2 regions of the Enterobacter pseudoroggenkampii genome follow, and region 1 is predicted to be linked to the other one. Evidence: predicted binding sites of a transcription regulator. Region 1 holds the regulator's gene; the other holds the start of a gene.
What was found. Region 1 encodes Fur, which represses iron uptake genes when iron is present. Its sites were predicted from a motif close to ATAATAATGAGAACNACTATCAA; they were not measured.

Region 1 (4,212 bases):
AGGATCTGCTGGATACGCTGGACGCACATAGCCTGCAGAAGGTAACGCTGATCGGGCATTCAATGGGTGGTAAAGCGGTGATGGCCCTGACGGCACTGGCCCCGGACCGTATTAGCGGCCTGGTGGTAATTGACGTCGCGCCCGTGGATTATGACGTCCGTCGTCACGACGAGATTTTTGCCGCCATTAATGCGGTCACAGAAGCGGGTGTCGCGACACGCCAACAGGCGGCTGCCGTCATGCGTGAGCATCTTGATGAAGAAGGCGTCGTGCAGTTCCTGCTGAAGTCGTTTGTTGACGGGCAATGGCGTTTTAACGTGCCGGTGCTCTGGGACCAGTACAACAACATCGTGGGCTGGAAAACCGTCCCCGCCTGGCCGCACCCTACCCTCTTTATTCGCGGCGGAAACTCACCTTACGTAACCGACGCGTACCGCGACACGCTGCTGGCCCAGTTCCCGCAGGCTCGCGCCCACGTTATTGCCGGTGCCGGGCACTGGGTGCATGCGGAAAAACCTGACGCCGTGCTGCGCGCCATTCGCCGCTATCTTGCTGATACTGCAAATTGATTAAAAAGAGAGCGACTGGAAGGCTGCAGGCGTCCAGTCGTTGGCGTGCCGTTTTTGGTGATGTATGATGGCGCGCTTATCGCCCGGGCATTAGCAGGGCGGCGTGTTTCCCCCGAAGTCTCAGAATCATGGCCAAAGAACAAACGGACCGTACGACACTAGATCTGTTCGCGAATGAGCGTCGCCCGGGACGACCCAAGACGAATCCGCTTTCGCGCGATGAACAGCTGCGTATCAATAAACGCAACCAGCTTAAACGCGATAAAAATCGTGGGCTTAAGCGTGTCGAACTGAAGCTTAACGCCGACGCCGTCGATGCGCTGAACGAGCTGGCCGACGCGCGAAATATCAGCCGCAGTGAACTCATTGAAGAGATGTTGATCGCTCAGCTTGAAACGTTACGCGGCCAGGCATAAGTCTGAAAATCCCCTTTATCGCCCTTTTCATGTAGCACAGAGTGCAGTCCTGCGCGATAGCTGTTTCCGCAGGGTTGCCAGTTCTGCTATTATTGCCCTTATCCGTGGCCGAATTGCGCCACCATACTATTAAGTTTCAAGAGGTTATTTTACTCATGGCAATCATCGGCATTTTCTTTGGCAGTGATACCGGCAATACCGAAAATATCGCAAAAAACATTCAAAAACAGCTCGGTAAAGACGTTGCTGATGTGCATGACATCGCCAAGAGCAGCAAAGAAGATCTGGAAGGCTATGACATTTTGCTGCTGGGTATCCCAACCTGGTACTACGGTGAAGCCCAGTGCGACTGGGATGATTTCTTCCCGACGCTGGAAGAAGTCGACTTCAACGGTAAGCTGGTCGCCCTGTTTGGCTGTGGCGATCAGGAAGACTACGCCGAATACTTCTGTGACGCGCTGGGCACCATCCGCGACATCATTGAGCCGAATGGCGCGGTTATTGTAGGCCACTGGCCGACCGCCGGTTACCACTTCGAAGCGTCTAAAGGCCTGGCCGATGACGATCACTTCGTGGGTCTGGCCATCGACGAAGACCGTCAGCCAGAACTGACCGCCGAGCGTGTTGAGAAGTGGGTGAAGCAGATCCGTGAAGAACTGCACCTGGACGATATTCTGAACGCCTGATTATTTCGCGGCGCAACTGCGGTTGCGCCCATGCCCCAGGTCAAACCGATTAAATTAATCGCTACAATCTTTTAACTTTTTCGCCCAGACCTGTACAATGTCTCCCTGATAAAATGTGGTTTTCCATTGAGCAAGTTTGTTGGTGATACCCCATTTTTATAAGCATATTTTGCCTGAGACTTGCAGTTTTCATTTAGCCATGGCAGTTCTATAATGAGACGCATTATCCCAGGTGCATTTTCTGTCACTTCCTACAGAAGTGAATCGTTTAGCAACAGGACAGATTCCGCATGACTGACAACAATACCGCATTAAAGAAGGCTGGCCTGAAAGTTACGCTTCCTCGGTTAAAAATCCTTGAAGTGCTTCAGGGTCCAGACAATCACCATGTCAGTGCGGAAGACCTTTATAAACGTCTTATCGACATGGGTGAAGAGATTGGGCTGGCTACCGTCTATCGCGTGCTGAACCAGTTTGATGACGCGGGCATTGTTACCCGTCATAATTTCGAAGGCGGTAAATCTGTTTTCGAACTGACCCAGCAGCAGCACCACGATCACCTGATCTGCCTCGATTGCGGCAAGGTCATTGAATTCAGCGATGATTCCATCGAATCACGCCAGCGTGAAATCGCCGCGCGTCATGGCATCCGCCTGACCAACCACAGCCTGTACCTTTACGGTCATTGTGCTGAAGGCGATTGCCGCGAAGACGACCACGCGCACGACGCGAAATAAACAAGTGTTCATACTCTGAGCCAGCCGTAAGGTTGGCTTTTTTTTGCCTAAAAAAATGCCCGGTGGCGCAGCGCCACCGGGCATGATAACAGCGAGTTACTTACTGTTATTGCTTCGAATTTCTTTCCAAATCTGGTCGCAACGCTTCGCCACTTCCTGATCGTTACCGGTTTTACGCGCCTGGATACAGGCCTGGTAATCCATTACGCGGACATTTTCCTGCGTCGCGAACTGCTCATGCGCTTTCTCTTTCTTCAGCACGTTTAGCACGCTCTGACAGGCTTCAATTTTTTCCGGCGAACCTTCCGCAGTATTAATGCAGGCGCTATATGCCTCCTTCAGGCGGGAGTCCTCTTTTGGTGCCTGAGTCTGCGCACACGCCACCAGCCCTGATGCCAGCAACGCGACGACTACGATTTTTTTCATCATATACAGTCTCCATACCGGCGGGACTCAGCCCGCCAGTGCGTTTATCAGAAGATGGTGAATGGGGCGATAACCATGAATTTCACGTCACGTTCATCCTGGAAGATGTTGCCGTAACCGCCCGCATAGCTCGGGATATCGGAGTGGTTGTCATACTGGGTGAAGTGCAGTTTGAACATCGTGCCTTTCGCGCGGCCATCCTGCAGGGTATAGATTGCATCCAGGCTGTAGGAAGACTCTTTCAGGCGATAGTTGGGATCGTAGTATGCGTCCGGTGTTGCCATATCGGCAGGTTTTGCGTCCCAGGCGTAAGCGTAAGAAGCGCCCACCGCCCAGCCAGGCAGGTTCCAGTTTTTCAGGTCGTACATTGCACCGAAGAAGACCGCTTTCTCGCCGTCGGCGTTGAAGTCTGAGCGGTTATCCCACCAGATATCAAGACGGCCGTTGGAGGAGGCGTAGGTCGGAGTCATACGCTGCAGGAAGTAGCCCTGCTGCCCTTCCGCCTTCACCCATGTGCCTTCCAGACGCAAATCAACCTGACCAACCTTGTAGCCGAAGGTGAGTGCCTGCAGCCACGCGGTGCCGTCATAAATGTCATTGACCCCACCGTTACTGACTTTATCGCGCGTACCGTAGAACTGGTAGCTGGTACTCAGCGGGCTACCCGCGACATCAAACTTATAGCTGGCCTTGGCAAAGTACTGATCGATATAGCCTTGTGCCTGACCAAATGCCGCTTCAAGCACCAGATCGTTTTTGAAGTCGTATTTCGCGCCCAGCGAGTGCAGGTAATCGACTTTGGTTTTTTTATCGTTCTGGTAGAACTTGTCCATCTCGATGTGCCAAGGCGCTTTGTACTCGTTGGTCCACATATAGGAGAAGCTCAACGCACCCGCATCACCGTAGTCAAAGTTAGCCCCCGCTTCCGCACCCTGATAGGTACCCGGCATAAAGCTCCAGTGTGGCGCTAACAGAGTCTGGCCAGTTGGCTGAATATAACCGCCGCGCGCCCATACCGGACCGTATTTAAATTTCGCCGCGGCTTTGTAAAGGCTTATACCGCTCTTATCCCCGGACCAGTCTTCATCATAGGCTTTGTTGCTGGAGGAGAAGGCGATTTCGTTCGGGTGGCCGCTGTCGCCGTTTTCCGCCATTTCAATCGCGGTAAACGCAGCAATATCCAGACCGAACATATCCGCGGCATAGCCTGACTGGAAGTCCAGGTTGGCGTTCCAGGTGGAGTGAGAAAGGTTGGTTTTGTATTTATCTTCAGTGACGTCTTTACGGTCACGCTCACGCTGCCAGTAATAAATACCGCCCGTGAGGGTAGAATCTTCGATGAAACCCGCTGCTTTTGCCTCTGGCGCAATCACAAGTC
Region 2 (4,212 bases), 1.7 Mb from region 1:
AGGCAATCAGCGGGATCGCGCTGCCGATAACAAAGACGCGGCGCAGTTTTCGGATATCGCCGTTCATATAGCTGACGATGCTCGGCACGCTGCCGTGGAAGCCAAACGAGGTGAAAATGACCGGGATCGCGGAGAGCGCCAGCCCTTTTTCCAGCGGCAGCGTCAGCAGGTTAACCTTGTGCACGTGCGGCGCCAGCAGCACCAGCATGACAATCAGGAAGAGAATTTTAGCGCTGAACAGAAAACGGTTAAACAGATCGACCAGCGATGTGCCCACGCAGACCACGCCGCCGCCGATGAGCGCAAAGAAGATGGCGCCCGTCGCAGGGGTAATGTCAGAGCCAAACCAGTCGTTGACGCTGGAGGCGATGAGCTCACCGGCACCGCTGATATAGGCGGCGGTCAGGGCGTACATCAGGAACATCATGCTAAAGCCGGTTATCCACTGGCCGTAGCGTCCGAGATAGCGCGCCGCAAGCGAACCCAGACCGGTGTCGGCGGGTACGTGCTGGTAAACCTCAAGCAGCAACAGTGCGGTGTAACACATCAGCGCCCAGAGCGTTCCCAGCAGCAGCAGGGTCATGCCAAATCCCACGCCCGCGGCTGCCAGGGGCATTGCCAGCATTCCTGCGCCAATTGTCGTTCCGGCGACGATAAAAATACTTCCCAGAGTTCTGTTTTTCACGCTTTCCTCTACAACGCTTCTTAACCGCGACAAAATCTGCGGCGCAGAGTAAGGGAAAAGCCGTTACTCGTCAAATCACCGTTACAAGTGGTGTAAAAAATTTTTTACGTATTAATGACCCAGGCCTGTGCCTACCTCATAAGGGCAATACTGCTGCGCGACATTCCGGCGTAACGTAAACAATAAATACAAATTATCAAATTAAGTGAGGGTCTTATGGCAGGGGAGAATCCCTTTACCGCGGCATGGAGCCGGGGAGGTAACCTGTTGTGCCATGGTCACTGGATAATCAGCTGGCAGAATCAGCCCCTGAACCTTCCCGAGTCCCGTCGCGAAAAGGATATGGGCACCTGGGCAATCTATTCGGTTATTGATCCTGAAGATGAAACCTTTGCACAAGGCTTACAGGAAGATGAGTGGATCATCGAGAATGTCGACTGGTTAACGGATCTGTTTTTCGAGGTGGGTATTCCGCTGGAGACGTCCAGCTACCGCTATTTTTACCAGGCCGTGAATCCCCATGACTGGCGTTGCACCAGCTGTGCGGGGTGTATGTAAATTAACGCGGTGCCGGAAACCGGCACCGCGCTGAAATTAATTCTGCGTATCAAGAGTGGAGAGTTCTTTATCGATAAAGTAAAGACCTTCGCCGGATTTCCCGACCAGAGATAATTTATCCAGCACGGATTTAAACAGCTTCTCTTCTTCGTGTTGCTCAGCGACGTACCACTGCAGGAAATTAAAGGTTGGATAATCCTGGCTGGTCATCGCGGCATGAACCAGTTCGTTAATTTTCTGCGTGATAAGCTGCTCGTGCTCGTAGGTGGCGCGGAACAGTTCATCAAGAGAATTATACTCAGCGAACGGTGATGCCACGGTTTCAATGCGCGGCAGGCTGCCCGTATCTGTCAGATAATCAAACAGACGCTGCATGTGGGTCATCTCTTCCTGAGCGTGACGACGCAGAAACGCGGCAGCGCCCTCGAAACTGTGGTAGCTGCACCAGGCGCTCATCTGCTGGTAGAGCAGGGATGAAAAAAGCTCAAGGTTCATTTGTGCGTTGAGCTTGTCGATCATTTCAGTTTTCAGCATGGTGACGCTCCGGATTATTATTTCTGGTTCACAATGAGCGACACTATAATTTGTTATTTAATTATTTGCAAAACGTAAAATCTTTATTTTATTTATTTAAAATACGAATGGGAATAAAACGCATTGGCGATTTTTATAACTTATTAATGAGAATTATTTTTGTTCGTAATGAAATAAACTGCCAGCATGCGCTGGCAGCTTCGATTAATACCACGGATTAGTTGACTTAGGATTAACGGCGTAACCCATACATTTATACTGGATGGTCACGCTCTCGTTCAGGCACAAAGAGCCGCTGGTCAGAGTGCAGGTTTTAATGGGCTGACCATAGGCTGAGGCAGTGGCATAACCCATGCTCTGACACGCTTTTGCCGCCGTGCCGTTATTCACATACTCATCGGAATACGCATTTTGCAGCGCAGCCTGGCCGTAGTCGAGGCGGACGATGCCGTTCGGCGCGTCGAGGCTGCTGACTTCAGCCTGGCGGTTAATGGTACATCCCGCGAGCAGCAGGATTGTACCGGCTACAATGACTCTTTTCATGATTCGCTCTGAGTGGATGGAAATACGTTATCGTACCCGCAGATGCCCGCTGCAATGGCTGGAATAGCCGGACAATCTGCCCTCACTCTTCGCAACGGGTCGCGGTGAGCGCTTTCAGGCCATGCCCTGATATAAATGTGATGCGCATCACAAAAGTGTTGATTTTTGTGATGGTGGTCATATTATAGGCACGTTGATAATAAAGTTGTATAACAAGTTAATGGAGCATCATCGTGAAACTGCGCAAAATCCTGAAAAGTATGTGGGCCAATTACTGCCGCACCTTCAAAGACGTGCCGCCGGGCGCCATGTTCTGATAAAAAAACCTGCTTCGGCGGGTTTTTTTATACCTGCAGGCGATGAAGGGAGGATGCCAGGGGTGTGTTTTGCTACTATGGCGGCCTTTAAATAAGGAGAAAACCCCATGTCACAAAACCTGAGCGCCGATCAGGAACTGGTCTCTGACGTTGTCGCCTGTCAGCTGGTTATCAAACAAATCCTTGATGTTCTTGACGTGATTGCGCCGGTTGAAGTGCGCGAGAAGATGTCTACGCAGCTGAAAAACATCGATTTCGCCAGCCATCCCGCTGCCGCCGATCCGGTTACGCTTCGTGCGATCCAGAAAGCCATCGCGCTGATTGAACTGCGATTCACGCCGCAGGGTGAATCCCACTAAAACCGGGAAATGGGCGACGGCATGTGTCGCCCCTTGATACTGTCAGAAGAACGTCTGGACCAGCAGGTAGCTCGCCGCGCACGCGCAGCTTACCCCAATCAGCCCAGGCAGAATAAAGCTGTGGTTGATGATAAATTTGCCGATGCGGGTGGTGCCTGAACGGTCAAAGCCGATGCAGGCCAAATCACTTGGGTAGGTCGGCAGGACGAAATAGCCGTATGACGCAGGGAAAAAGGCGATCAGCATTTTCGGGTCGATGCCGAGCATGAGGCCCATAGGCGCAACGGCCGTCAGCGCAGCCGCCTGGCTGTTCACCAGTTTTGACACCAGAAACAGCACAATAGCATACGTCCACGGGTGGCTTTTCACGACGCCTTCCAGCGCCAGCTTTAACTCGTCGAGATGCGCCTGGAAAAAGGTATCGCTCATCCACGCCACGCCGAACACCGAGAAGATCGCGACCATACCGGCCTTAAACACCGCGCCGTTGGAAATCGCCGACGCGTTGACCTTACAGGCCATTAGCATCACGGCCCCTGCAATTAACATCATCATCTGAATAACAAGGTTCATCGACAGCGCCGTCATTTTGCCTTTCAGCTCAAAGGCGGGGCGCAGCTCAGGGAACGCACCCAGCAAAACGACCACGGCAATACCGGCAAAGAAAATCCACGTGGACCAGTAGGCCTGTTTAGGGAAACGCTGATTCATTAACGTCTCCGTTCCACCGTAGATAAACTCGCGCTGCTTAGGATCTTTCAGCTTTTCCTGAAACTCCATGTCATCCGCCAAATCTTTTCCGCGGCGTAAACTCCACAGGGCAGCAATAGCTACGCCGAAAAGTGAAGCGGGAACCGACACGGCGAGAATTTCCAGGATCCCCCACGCGTGGCCGATACCATGCTGGGCCGCCAGGATAGACACCAGCGACACCACGGCAACGGACACGGGGGAGGCGGTAATCGCCATCTGCGACGCGACCGATGCCACGGCCATGGGGCGCTCGGGGCGGATCCCTTTTTTCAGGGCGATATCCGCAATGATGGGGAACATGGTATAGACCACATGCCCGGTGCCGCACAGAAAGGTCAGCATCCAGGTGGTGAATGGGGCGAGCAGGGTGATGTGCTGTGGGTGTTTGCGCAGCAGACGTTCAGCAAACTGCATCATGACGTTGAGGCCACCCGCAGTCTGCAGCGTAGCGGCACAACCAATC

Region 2: a site for Fur is predicted at 1,918-1,940, ahead of ftnA (non-heme ferritin). Genes of this name have one in related genera too.

What each region holds. Positions count from the first base shown of each region.
Region 1 covers NZ_JAPMLV010000001.1:410,099-414,310, reverse strand. The annotation lists gene ybfF (esterase) at 1-569, shown strand, start outside; gene ybfE (LexA regulated protein) at 698-985, shown strand; gene fldA (flavodoxin FldA) at 1,141-1,671, shown strand; gene fur (ferric iron uptake transcriptional regulator) at 1,962-2,408, shown strand; gene chiQ (ChiQ/YbfN family lipoprotein) at 2,505-2,834, opposite strand; gene chiP (chitoporin ChiP) at 2,882-4,212, opposite strand, start outside.
Region 2 covers NZ_JAPMLV010000001.1:2,084,987-2,089,198, reverse strand. The annotation lists gene tyrP (tyrosine transporter TyrP) at 1-685, opposite strand, end outside; gene OTG14_RS10255 (hypothetical protein) at 902-1,243, shown strand; gene ftnA (non-heme ferritin) at 1,280-1,777, opposite strand; gene yecR (YecR family lipoprotein) at 1,982-2,320, opposite strand; gene azuC (stress response protein AzuC) at 2,554-2,637, shown strand; gene OTG14_RS10235 (DUF2766 family protein) at 2,745-2,996, shown strand; gene OTG14_RS10230 (anaerobic C4-dicarboxylate transporter) at 3,039-4,212, opposite strand, start outside.